Regions from separate parts of the Lelliottia jeotgali genome, predicted to be linked through region 2. Evidence: predicted binding sites of a transcription regulator. Region 2 holds the regulator's gene; the other holds the start of a gene.
What was found. The regulator CRP, encoded in region 2, controls carbon source genes, mostly activating them, when cyclic AMP is high. The targets are predictions, from matches to a motif close to ATGTGANNNNNNTCACAT.

Region 1 (5,126 bases), on a different contig from region 2:
TCAGTAAGATCGCAGGGCGGGAGGTCGATCCCGCCTTTTCTTCTCTTCTTGTATGGTAGTTGATGGAAATCAAAGATGTCATACCAATTGCATGAGATGGTCTACCTCCTCAGATTCGACGACCACTCACTAAAATGAGCCTCCTCATGAATAATAAATTGTTGAATGCCAAAGCGTCACTTCCTGCCTACGACCGTAACAAGCTAGTGCCACGCATCGTGCACCTCGGTTTCGGCGCGTTCCATCGTGCTCATCAGGCCGTTTACACGGATATCCTCGCGGCTGAGCACGGCAGCGACTGGGGTTACACCGAAGTGAGCCTGATTGGCGGCGAACAGCAAATTGCCGATCTCAAGGCCCAGGATAATCTCTACACCGTGGCGGAAATGTCCGCCGACGCCTGGACAGCTCGCGTCGTCGGTGTCGTCAAAAATGCGCTTCATGCGCAGGTTGATGGTCTGGAGACCGTGCTGGCTGCCATGTGCGAGCCGCAGGTGGCGATTGTTTCGCTGACCATCACCGAAAAAGGTTACTGCCATGCGCCTGCGACCGGGCAACTTATGCTCGATAACCCGCTGATCGCCGCCGATCTGCAAAATCCGCATCAGCCAAAATCTGCGCCGGGCGTGGTGGTAGAAGCGCTGGCGCGTCGTAAAGCGGCGGGTTTACCGGCTTTCAGCGTCATGTCTTGCGACAACATACCGGAAAACGGCCATGTCTTGCGTAACGTCACCTGCGCGTATGCGCGAGCGGTAAACAGCGAACTGGCAGACTGGATTGAAGCGAACGTCACGTTCCCGTCGACGATGGTCGATCGTATTGTGCCGGCAGTGACGCCGGAAACGCTGGATAAAATCGAACAGTTAACTGGCGTGCGCGATCCTGCGGGCGTGGCCTGCGAACCATTCCGTCAGTGGGTAGTAGAAGATAACTTTGTTGCCGGGCGTCCTGAGTGGGAAAAAGCAGGCGCAGAGCTGGTGGCAGATGTGATTCCGTTTGAAGAGATGAAGCTGCGTATGCTTAACGGCAGCCACTCTTTCCTGGCGTATCTCGGCTATCTGGCGGGTTATCAGCACATCAACGACTGCATGGAAGACGAAAATTATCGTCAGGCCGCTCATGCGCTGATGCTCAATGAACAAGCGCCAACCCTGAAGGTAAAAGGTGTTGATCTGGGGCGTTACGCCGATCTGCTGATTGCGCGCTACAGCAATCCGGCGCTGCGTCATCGCACCTGGCAAATCGCGATGGACGGCAGCCAGAAGTTACCGCAGCGTATGCTCGATTCTGTACGCTGGCATCTGGCGCATCAGCGCAGTTTCCCGCTGCTGGCGCTGGGCGTAGCAGGATGGATGCGTTATGTCGGCGGCGTGGATGAAAGTGGAAACGCGATCGAAGTCTGCGATCCGCTGCTGTCCACCCTTCAGGCGGCGGTCAAGGGTAGTGCCGAAGGCGAAAGCCGGGTGAAAGCGCTGTTGGGTATCGAGGCGATTTTCGGTAACGGATTACCGCTGGAAGCCCGCTTTGTGGATGCGGTGATGGGCGCGTATAAAATGTTGCTGGAGCAGGGCGCGAAAGCGACGGTGGCACAAACTCTCGCTTCGAAATAAACACGTATCATGCCGCCGTTTGCGGCGGCATGTCATTAGGCCTGTTAGTGCATTCCTAAGCGAATCAGTTCAATCGGTTCGAACTTGCCTTCACAACCTTCCACTTCTACCGTTTTACTGCGGCGAACCTGCGCGGCGTCCAGCCCCTGAGCGTGAATTGCACGGACAGTCCCTGTGCGCCCGGTGCCGTTAATCATCACACGGCTGCCAGTGGTAATTGCGTTACGGTTGCGGTCATACGTCATCATGGTTATTTCTCCTCTTCTCTACACATCACGGCCCTGTTATTCCTGCCGCTGACGGGAGAATATAAATACGCCTGTTGCGTTCACATTTTTTTGTTTTTGATCAAGCTCACACTTTTTTGTCTGCATTTTATTGCCATTGGGCGGTTCAGACGCAAATTGACAAAACGGACAATTGTTTTCATTTATTGATAGTTTCGCCACTGAACGGTTTAGCCTTCGTTTCAAGTAGCCATGTCACTCTTAAGTCAGATAACTCATTATTTTATTTGGAATAAGGAAGGGCTTATGTACAAGAAAATATTAATGCCTGTAGACGTATTTGAAATGAACCTCAGTGATAAAGCGGTGCGTCATGCGGAGTTTCTGGCGAAAGCGGATAACGCGACCATCACCTTGCTGAACATCCTGCCCATCAGCAGCCGCTCGTTGCTTCGCGGGTTTAACTCTGACATCAAAAAGTTCGAAGCCTACATGGTCACCGAGTCAGAGAAAAAGATGAATGAATTAAAGCGTTTATTTGATATCGCGCCGGAGAATATTCACACTGAGGTGCGCTTCGGTAATGTTCGCGATGAAATCATCAGCATGAGTAATAAAGAGGATTACGAGGTAATTGTTATCGGTTCGAAGACGCCGGGAATGTCCAGCCATCTGCTTGGCTCAAACGCGGAATCGGTTATTCGCTACGCCAAAATACCTGTCTTAGTGGTACGCTAATTATTTAAGCGCCTCCCTGTTGGGAAGGGAGGCGCTTAATATTAATCTTCTGTAAACCAGTCGCTGTTTTCCTGGCGAATAAGCTGCACCGACTCGCCAATTTCTTGCAAATGCACGGTCATCGCTTTGTCGACGGCATCAACGTCACGCTTTTCCAGTGCGGCGAAAATATCATGGTGCTGACGCAACAGCATTTCCGGTGGCGAGACGTGATCGAGGCTCATATAGCGCACGCGGTCCATCGTGGCTTTGATATTTTCAATGGTATCCCACGCCAGTTGACAGTCGGCAATTTGCGCCAGTTTCTGATGAAACTCATCGTCGAGCTGGAAAAAGTCATTCAGCTGTTTGCGTTCAATCGCAATGCGCTGCTGGTGGAGATTCTGTTCCAGCAAATAGCACTGATTTTCGTCAATCAGAGAAGCCGCACGACGCACCACCGCGCATTCAATCGCCTGGCGGACAAAACAGCCGTTACGCACCTGCGAAAGGGATATTTTATTCACGTAGCTGCCGCGCTGCGGGCGAATTTGAATCAGACCGTTTTCGGCAAGTTTAATGAATGCTTCGCGCACCGGCTGACGCGATACGTCAAAACGCACCGAGACCTCTTTTTCAGAGAGCGGTGTACCAGGCGGGATCAGACAATGGACGATATCACGTCGCAAAATGCGGTAAATTTGCTGATTAACAGGCTGGGTAGGATTCAGTTGCGATTCGGCGGCCATTGGATGTGATTTCTCAAAGAGTTAACACTTCAATACTACCATTCTTTTACCGGTCATCCCAGACCCGACCCGCAGGCCGGGCAGGGAAATAATCAGCCGCGATGCACGCTTAATCCGGCAAAGCTCTGGCTGACTGGCATCATTTCGACGGTGTTAATGTTGACGTGTTTTGGCAGCGTCGCGACCCACCAGACGGTTTCGGTCACATCTTCCGGGGTCAGAGCCTCGGTGTTTTCATAGGTTTTGCCTGCTTTCGCGTCATCGCCTTTGAAACGCACGTTGGAAAACTCGGTCCCGCCGACCAGACCCGGCTCAATATCCGTCACGCGGATCGCCGTGCCGTGCAGATCGGTACGCAGATTCAGGCTGAACTGACGCACAAAAGCTTTGGTTGCGCCGTACACGTTTCCACCTGCGTAAGGCCAGCTTCCGGCGGTCGAGCCGATATTAATGATATGACCGCGGTTACGCTCGACCATGCCCGGCAGCACCGCGCGGGTCATGTACACCAGCCCTTTGTTGTTGGTGTCGATCATGTTTTCCCAGTCTTCGACGCTGGCTTTATGCGCAGGCTCCATCCCCAGCGCCAGACCGGCGTTGTTGACCAGTAAATCAATGGCACGCCATTCTGCGGGCAGGTTAGCCAGCATCTCTTCAATGGCCGCACGATTACGCACGTCGAGTTGTGCGGTCAAAATGCTGTCGCCAAGCTCATCCTTCAGCTCCTGCAAACGCTCCTGACGGCGACCTGTTGCAATCACTTTATGGCCGTTGGCGACGAAGCGACGCGTGATGCTTTCACCAAAACCCGCCGTTGCCCCGGTAACTAATACGATCATCTCACTGTTCCTCAACGCTTTTTGTGTTGTACAACCATAGCACGCCATCTGGCACGTCGTTAAGGCAACTTTTGTATCGCTAAATGAACGTGGAGAGGGCACTAAAAGACGACGATTCCTGTAACAGGGGCTCCCGCGCTACGAATTTGGCCGCTGCCATACTGAACGACTTTTCCGTCGACAAAAGTGACGTAATAGTCGCCTTTATCCCAACCCCATCCGGATGCCAGGCGATTGCTATACTGGATCTGTTCTTTATTGCCTTCAACCGCATCACCATCAGGCGTGCCTAACACGTCGATGACCTGTGCCTTAGTCATTCCCGTCTGAACATTATGTATTTTTTCGCCAGTGGTACACCCTGCCAGCAGCAGTAACGCCAAACTGGCTAAAAGATTTTTTTTCATTGTTGTCTCAGTAACGATAAGGATTAAATTTAGAACGTTTAAAAAATCAAATTAGAATATCGAATGCTTTCCTGCCGAAGGCTAGCGAATACGCTGAACATCGACGGATTCGCCATCTTCAATGCTGACAATTTTATCTTCATCATCGGTGACGACCACATCTGATGCCGGTAGCCACAAGCCGCTGGTGATAGTGTCATAGCTGGCAACCTGCCATACGGAATTATCATCGAGAATAAGGATTTCCCCATTGGCATTATTACTTTTAATGAAATGCTGTTCAGCGGCTATGGCAGGAGTCAGGCAGAGTAACGATATAAAAAAGAGAATGGTTTTCATTAATAGCTCCAGAGCGAATGTATTTCGACATTAAAAGACGAAGGGTAAATTTGCGTTTAGGTTAATGCCTGACTCACAAGTCGTGTTGATCTTCGTCACGCTTTTTATGATTTGAAATTAATGAAACCGTTCAGAAATTAAACATGCAAACATTAATATCAGGAGAGACATAATATCTGATGGCAATAAATCTGCTCCTAATGGGGATTGCAGCACGCCGCTGGCTGTCCTACTCTGG
Region 2 (5,126 bases):
CGGCGTCTGTCTGGGGCATCAGGCTATCGCCCAGGTGTTCGGCGCGACCATTGTGCGTGCCGAACGGGTGATGCACGGCAAAACCTCACCGGTGACGCACACTGGCACCGGCGTGTTTCGCGGGCTGAATAATCCGCTGACGGTCACGCGCTATCACTCGCTAGTGATTGACCCGCCTACGCTTCCCGACTGCTTTGAAGTGACCGCCTGGAGCGACACTCAACAGATCATGGGCATTCGCCATCGCGAGTGGGATCTTGAAGGGGTGCAGTTCCACCCGGAGAGCATTCTGAGCGAACAGGGCCACGAACTTCTGGCCAATTTCCTCCATCGCTGAATTTTTATTGCCTTACTGTGATTTTTTATGCATATTTTGTGATTATATTTTCACAATCAATGTGACATAAAACGGACGGGCATGACATGGCAACTGAACAACTTGCAATTACGCGCGCAACATTCGATGAAGTGATTCTGCCGATTTATGCACCGGCGGAGTTTATCCCGGTCAAAGGGAAAGGCAGTCGGGTTTGGGATCAACAGGGTAAAGAGTACGTTGATTTCGCGGGCGGTATTGCGGTGACGGCGCTGGGGCACTGCCATCCGGCGCTGGTTGAAGCGCTGAAAACCCAGGGCGAAACCCTGTGGCACACCAGCAACGTGTTCACCAACGAACCGGCGCTGCGTCTGGGGCGTAAGATAATCGACGCCACCTTTGCCGAGCGTGTGCTGTTCATGAACTCCGGCACCGAAGCCAATGAAACCGCCTTTAAGCTGGCGCGTTATTACGCCTCGACGCGTCACAGTCCGTACAAAACCAAGATTATTGCCTTCCATAATGCCTTCCACGGTCGTTCGCTGTTTACGGTTTCGGTGGGCGGGCAGCCGAAGTATTCCGACGGTTTCGGCCCGAAACCGGCTGATATCATCCATGTGCCGTTTAACGATCTGCACGCCGTGAAAGCGGTGATGGACGATCACACCTGCGCAGTGGTGGTTGAGCCAATCCAGGGCGAGGGCGGCGTGATGGCCGCAACGCCGGAGTTCCTGAAAGGGCTGCGCGAACTGTGCGATGAACATCAGGCGCTGCTGGTGTTTGATGAAGTGCAAAGCGGCATGGGGCGTACCGGCGATCTGTTCGCCTACATGCACTACGGCGTGACACCGGATATTCTCACCAGCGCCAAAGCGCTCGGCGGCGGCTTCCCGGTTAGCGCGGTGTTGACCACGCTGGAGATCGCGTCGGCCTTCCACGTCGGTTCGCACGGTTCCACCTACGGCGGCAACCCGCTGGCGTGCGCTATCGCCGGGGCGGCGTTTGATATTATCAATACGCCGGAAGTGCTGAACGGTGTGAATGCGAAGCGCGAGCAGTTTGTGCAGCATCTCCAGCAGATTGACGCACAATATGACGTGTTCAGCGATATTCGCGGCATGGGTCTTTTAGTCGGGGCTGAACTGAAGCCGCAGTACAAAGGCCGCGCGCGTGATTTCCTCCACGCCGCTGCGCACGAAGGCGTGATGGTGCTTAATGCGGGGCCAGATGTGATGCGCTTTGCGCCGTCGCTGGTGATTGATGGGCAGGATATCGACGACGGCATGCATCGCTTTGCCAGTGCGGTGAAGAAGATCGTTCAGGGATAGTGGAAATTGCCGGGTGGCGGCTTCGCCTTACCCGGCCTACGGGGCGTAAACCATCACGATTCTTTGCGTCGCAAAATCCGCGTCAACCAAACCCCGTGATGCGGACGCTGACGCCATGCCACCGACGAAATGGTGTGCATGGTGTTCAAATGCCCCAATACCCGCTGCAAATGCTGCTCCAGAGTGCTCATCGGACCGTGTGTTAACGTCTCTGGCGCTTCAAGAATATTTGAATCCCCCGATTCTCCCGGCGCGTCGTACTCCAGACGCTGCTGGCAACGCTGCAAGGCAATTTCACACGACTGCAAATAGCGCTGCGCCAGATCCGGTGTCAGCATTGTGTGCTCGCGCGCCAGGGTGGTCATCGCGTTGATATGCTCGACGATAAACTGGCTGTGCGTGACCCACAGCTTCATATCCGCCAGATAGTGAGAATTAAAGCCCGGCTCCTGCATCGCCTGGTTGAGGGAGTTAAACAGCGCGTTGTGTGCCTGGTTGACCTTCATGCGCTGATAGGCCAGCGGCGATGCTTTAGGATCGTCGCTCAGGATCAGCCGAATCGCCTGCTGATCGGCTTCGAGCGCGTCATGGGCGTTCTGGCGTAACAGTCCGCTTTGCCACTGTGGCCACAGCCAGACCATCCCGCCAAAGGCAATCAGACAGCCAATCAGCGTATCGACCAGCCGCGCGACAATATACTGCTCGCCGTTCAGGGTCAGCAGTTGCAGGGTATACACTGCCGTCACCGTAAACCCGACCATCGCCCAGCCGTAGTTTTTACGGATAATCAAATACCCCACCAGAGTGATCACCAGCATCCCCAGCAGGGTGTAGCCATCGGGTACGTGGAAGTGCAGCGTCACCCCAGCAATCACCAAACCCGCGAACGTGCCGAGTGCCCGATGCAGAATGCGCACCCGCGTGGCGCCATATCCGTTCTGAGTGACAAACAGCACGGTCATTAAAATCCAGTAGGGTTTGGGTAAGTGCAGCGCCACGCCCATCAGGCTGGCCGCGCTGAGCATCACGCTGATGCGCGCGGCATTGCGCAGAGCGGCGGATTTCAGCGACAGATAGCTTTTGAGTGCAGGCAACAGCGGCAGCCGTTTTTGCTTATCGGCCATCAGGTCACGTGCATAGAGCGGACGCTGAGTTCTCAACACCCGCGCGATACGGCTGAAATGCCAGGCGCAAAACTGTCCGACCGGGTTATCCGGGTGCTGGCGCGCAATTTTCTCCAGCGCACCCAGCTGTTTATCCATCGTAAAGCGGGTCGGGTAGCGGTGATAAAGAATATCGTCCGCCAACACGCGCAGGCGAGTCGCGACCGTCTGGGCATTCCAGCGCAGCACTGCTTCGGCGTGGCTGCGCTCTACCAGTTTTTGCACCTCCTGCGGATGATGCAAGCTGACTGAGATATGTTCCTGCAGATCCAGCCCGACCTGGAAGGTACGCAGCAGGCGTTTGTATTCATGATTTTTATTGGCCGCCAGCATGTGCAGTTGTTGGTAACACTGGCTGATTAAATCGACCACTTTTTGCTGGCGCGACAGCAGCGGCGGCAATGATTTTTCCGGGTCTGCGTGCTGGGTCAGCAGGGTGTATTTCGCTTCGCAATAATCGGCGAGCTGAACGTACAGCAGGCTCAGGGATTCTCGCAGCGGCTGTTCCCGCCACATCCAGAACCAAAACCAGTTAAAAAGCCCGTACCACAGCGTGCCGGCGGCGTAGATCAGCAGCGGCTCCCAGACGGGCATATTCCCGGCGAGGCTCAGCGTGAATATCGCTGCAATCAGTGAAGCGGGCAGCAGGCGGGCGTGAAGTGCGCTGATCTCCGCCGTGACGCCCAGCGTCATCGCCAGCACGGTCAGGATTAAAGGCAGCGGGATATCGCGGGCCAGCAGCAGCTGTACGGCGAGGCTACACCCGGCAAACAGGCAGCCGCCGATAATCAGGCGTTTGAAAAAACGTTTGTGGGGAGTATCCAGACCGGCAATGTTGCAGCAGGCAGGAACAAGAGAAAAAAGCAGCCCCTGTTGCAGATGGCCCAGGACTAAACCAATGGCCACGGGAAGACATAACACCAGGGTTTGACGTAGTGCGTAGTTAACTTCCGGGTGATAAATCAGCCTGCGCCACATAATCGTCAGAGACAAAAACGGCGTGACACCTTGCGATGGCACGCCGTTTTTTCCGGAATTAACGCGTTCCGTAAACCACGATTGTTTTACCGTGGGCGGAGATCAGGTTTTGATCTTCCAGCATTTTCAGGATACGGCCAACGGTCTCACGAGAACAGCCGACGATCTGACCAATTTCCTGACGGGTAATTTTAATTTGCATACCGTCCGGGTGGGTCATGGCGTCAGGTTGTTTCGCCAGGTTCAGCAGTGTCTGCGCGATGCGGCCAGTAACGTCGAGGAAAGCGAGGTTGCCCACTTTCTCGGAAGTGACCTGCAGGCGGCGAGCCATCTGCGAAGAAAGACGCATCAGGATGTCCGGGTTGACCTGGATCAGCTGGCGGAATTTCTTGTAGGAGATCTCAGCGACTTCACATGCGGATTTTGCGCGCACCCAGGCGCTACGTTCCTGGCCTTCTTCAAACAGGCCCAGTTCACCGATGAAATCGCCCTGGTTCAGATAAGAAAGGATCATCTCTTTCCCTTCTTCATCTTTGATCAGCACTGCCACCGAGCCTTTGACGATGTAATACAACGTTTCCGCTTTTTCACCCTGGTGAATCAGCGTGCTCTTCGATGGGTACTTATGAATGTGGCAATGAGACAAGAACCATTCGAGAGTCGGGTCTGTTTGCGGTTTGCCAAGCACCATGCGCTGTTATCCTCTGTTATAAGCTGTCTCAGAGTCAAAATCGCATCCTGACTCTGGGGTTGCAATCGAATTCTTACCCGTACCTGGGAAGTTGGCTGTCACAATGTTTGCAGCCAGTAAAGTTTGATGTCCTCTGCATACATGTGTAACGTCAATGTATTACTGTAGCATCGAGACTGTTTTAGCATAGCTTTAGCCGCGTGTCTCCTGGTGTCTCGCTTCAGCATGATGCAGGTCGCCTTCCGTTGCGAGAATTGTAACGCACGCGTAATCTGTTCTGAAAAATGCAACTTTGGAGTTAATGAAAATGCAAGCGCGTGTGAAATGGGTTGAAGGTTTAACGTTCCTTGGCGAATCCGCTTCAGGGCACCAGATTTTGATGGACGGTAACTCCGGAGATAAAGCGCCAAGCCCGATGGAAGTGGTGCTGATGGCCGCTGGCGGATGTAGTGCGATCGACGTGGTGTCGATTCTGCAAAAAGGCCGTCACGATGTGACCGACTGCGAAGTGAAACTGACGTCAGAACGTCGTGAGGAAGCGCCACGTCTGTTTACGCACATCAATTTGCATTTTATCGTCACCGGTAAAGAGCTGAAGGATGCCGCGGTGTCCCGCGCGGTAGATTTGTCTGCGGAGAAGTACTGCTCTG

Region 1: a site for CRP is predicted at 1,953-1,970, ahead of ydfZ (putative selenium delivery protein YdfZ). Genes of this name have one in related genera too.

What each region holds. Positions count from the first base shown of each region.
Region 1 covers NZ_JAENMQ010000001.1:168,632-173,757, forward strand. Annotated here, with positions in the region: gene JBO43_RS00810 (MFS transporter) at 1-7, shown strand, start outside; gene JBO43_RS00815 (mannitol dehydrogenase family protein) at 147-1,610, shown strand; gene ydfZ (putative selenium delivery protein YdfZ) at 1,655-1,858, opposite strand; gene JBO43_RS00825 (universal stress protein) at 2,144-2,575, shown strand; gene JBO43_RS00830 (GntR family transcriptional regulator) at 2,617-3,303, opposite strand; gene ydfG (bifunctional NADP-dependent 3-hydroxy acid dehydrogenase/3-hydroxypropionate dehydrogenase YdfG) at 3,396-4,142, opposite strand; gene bamE (outer membrane protein assembly factor BamE domain-containing protein) at 4,244-4,549, opposite strand; gene JBO43_RS00845 (hypothetical protein) at 4,631-4,888, opposite strand.
Region 2 covers NZ_JAENMQ010000015.1:22,889-28,014, reverse strand. Annotated here, with positions in the region: gene pabA (aminodeoxychorismate synthase component 2) at 1-337, shown strand, start outside; gene argD (bifunctional acetylornithine/succinyldiaminopimelate transaminase) at 424-1,644, shown strand; gene JBO43_RS20560 (YccS/YhfK family putative transporter) at 1,698-3,785, opposite strand; gene crp (cAMP-activated global transcriptional regulator CRP) at 3,844-4,476, opposite strand; gene JBO43_RS20550 (OsmC family protein) at 4,784-5,126, shown strand, end outside.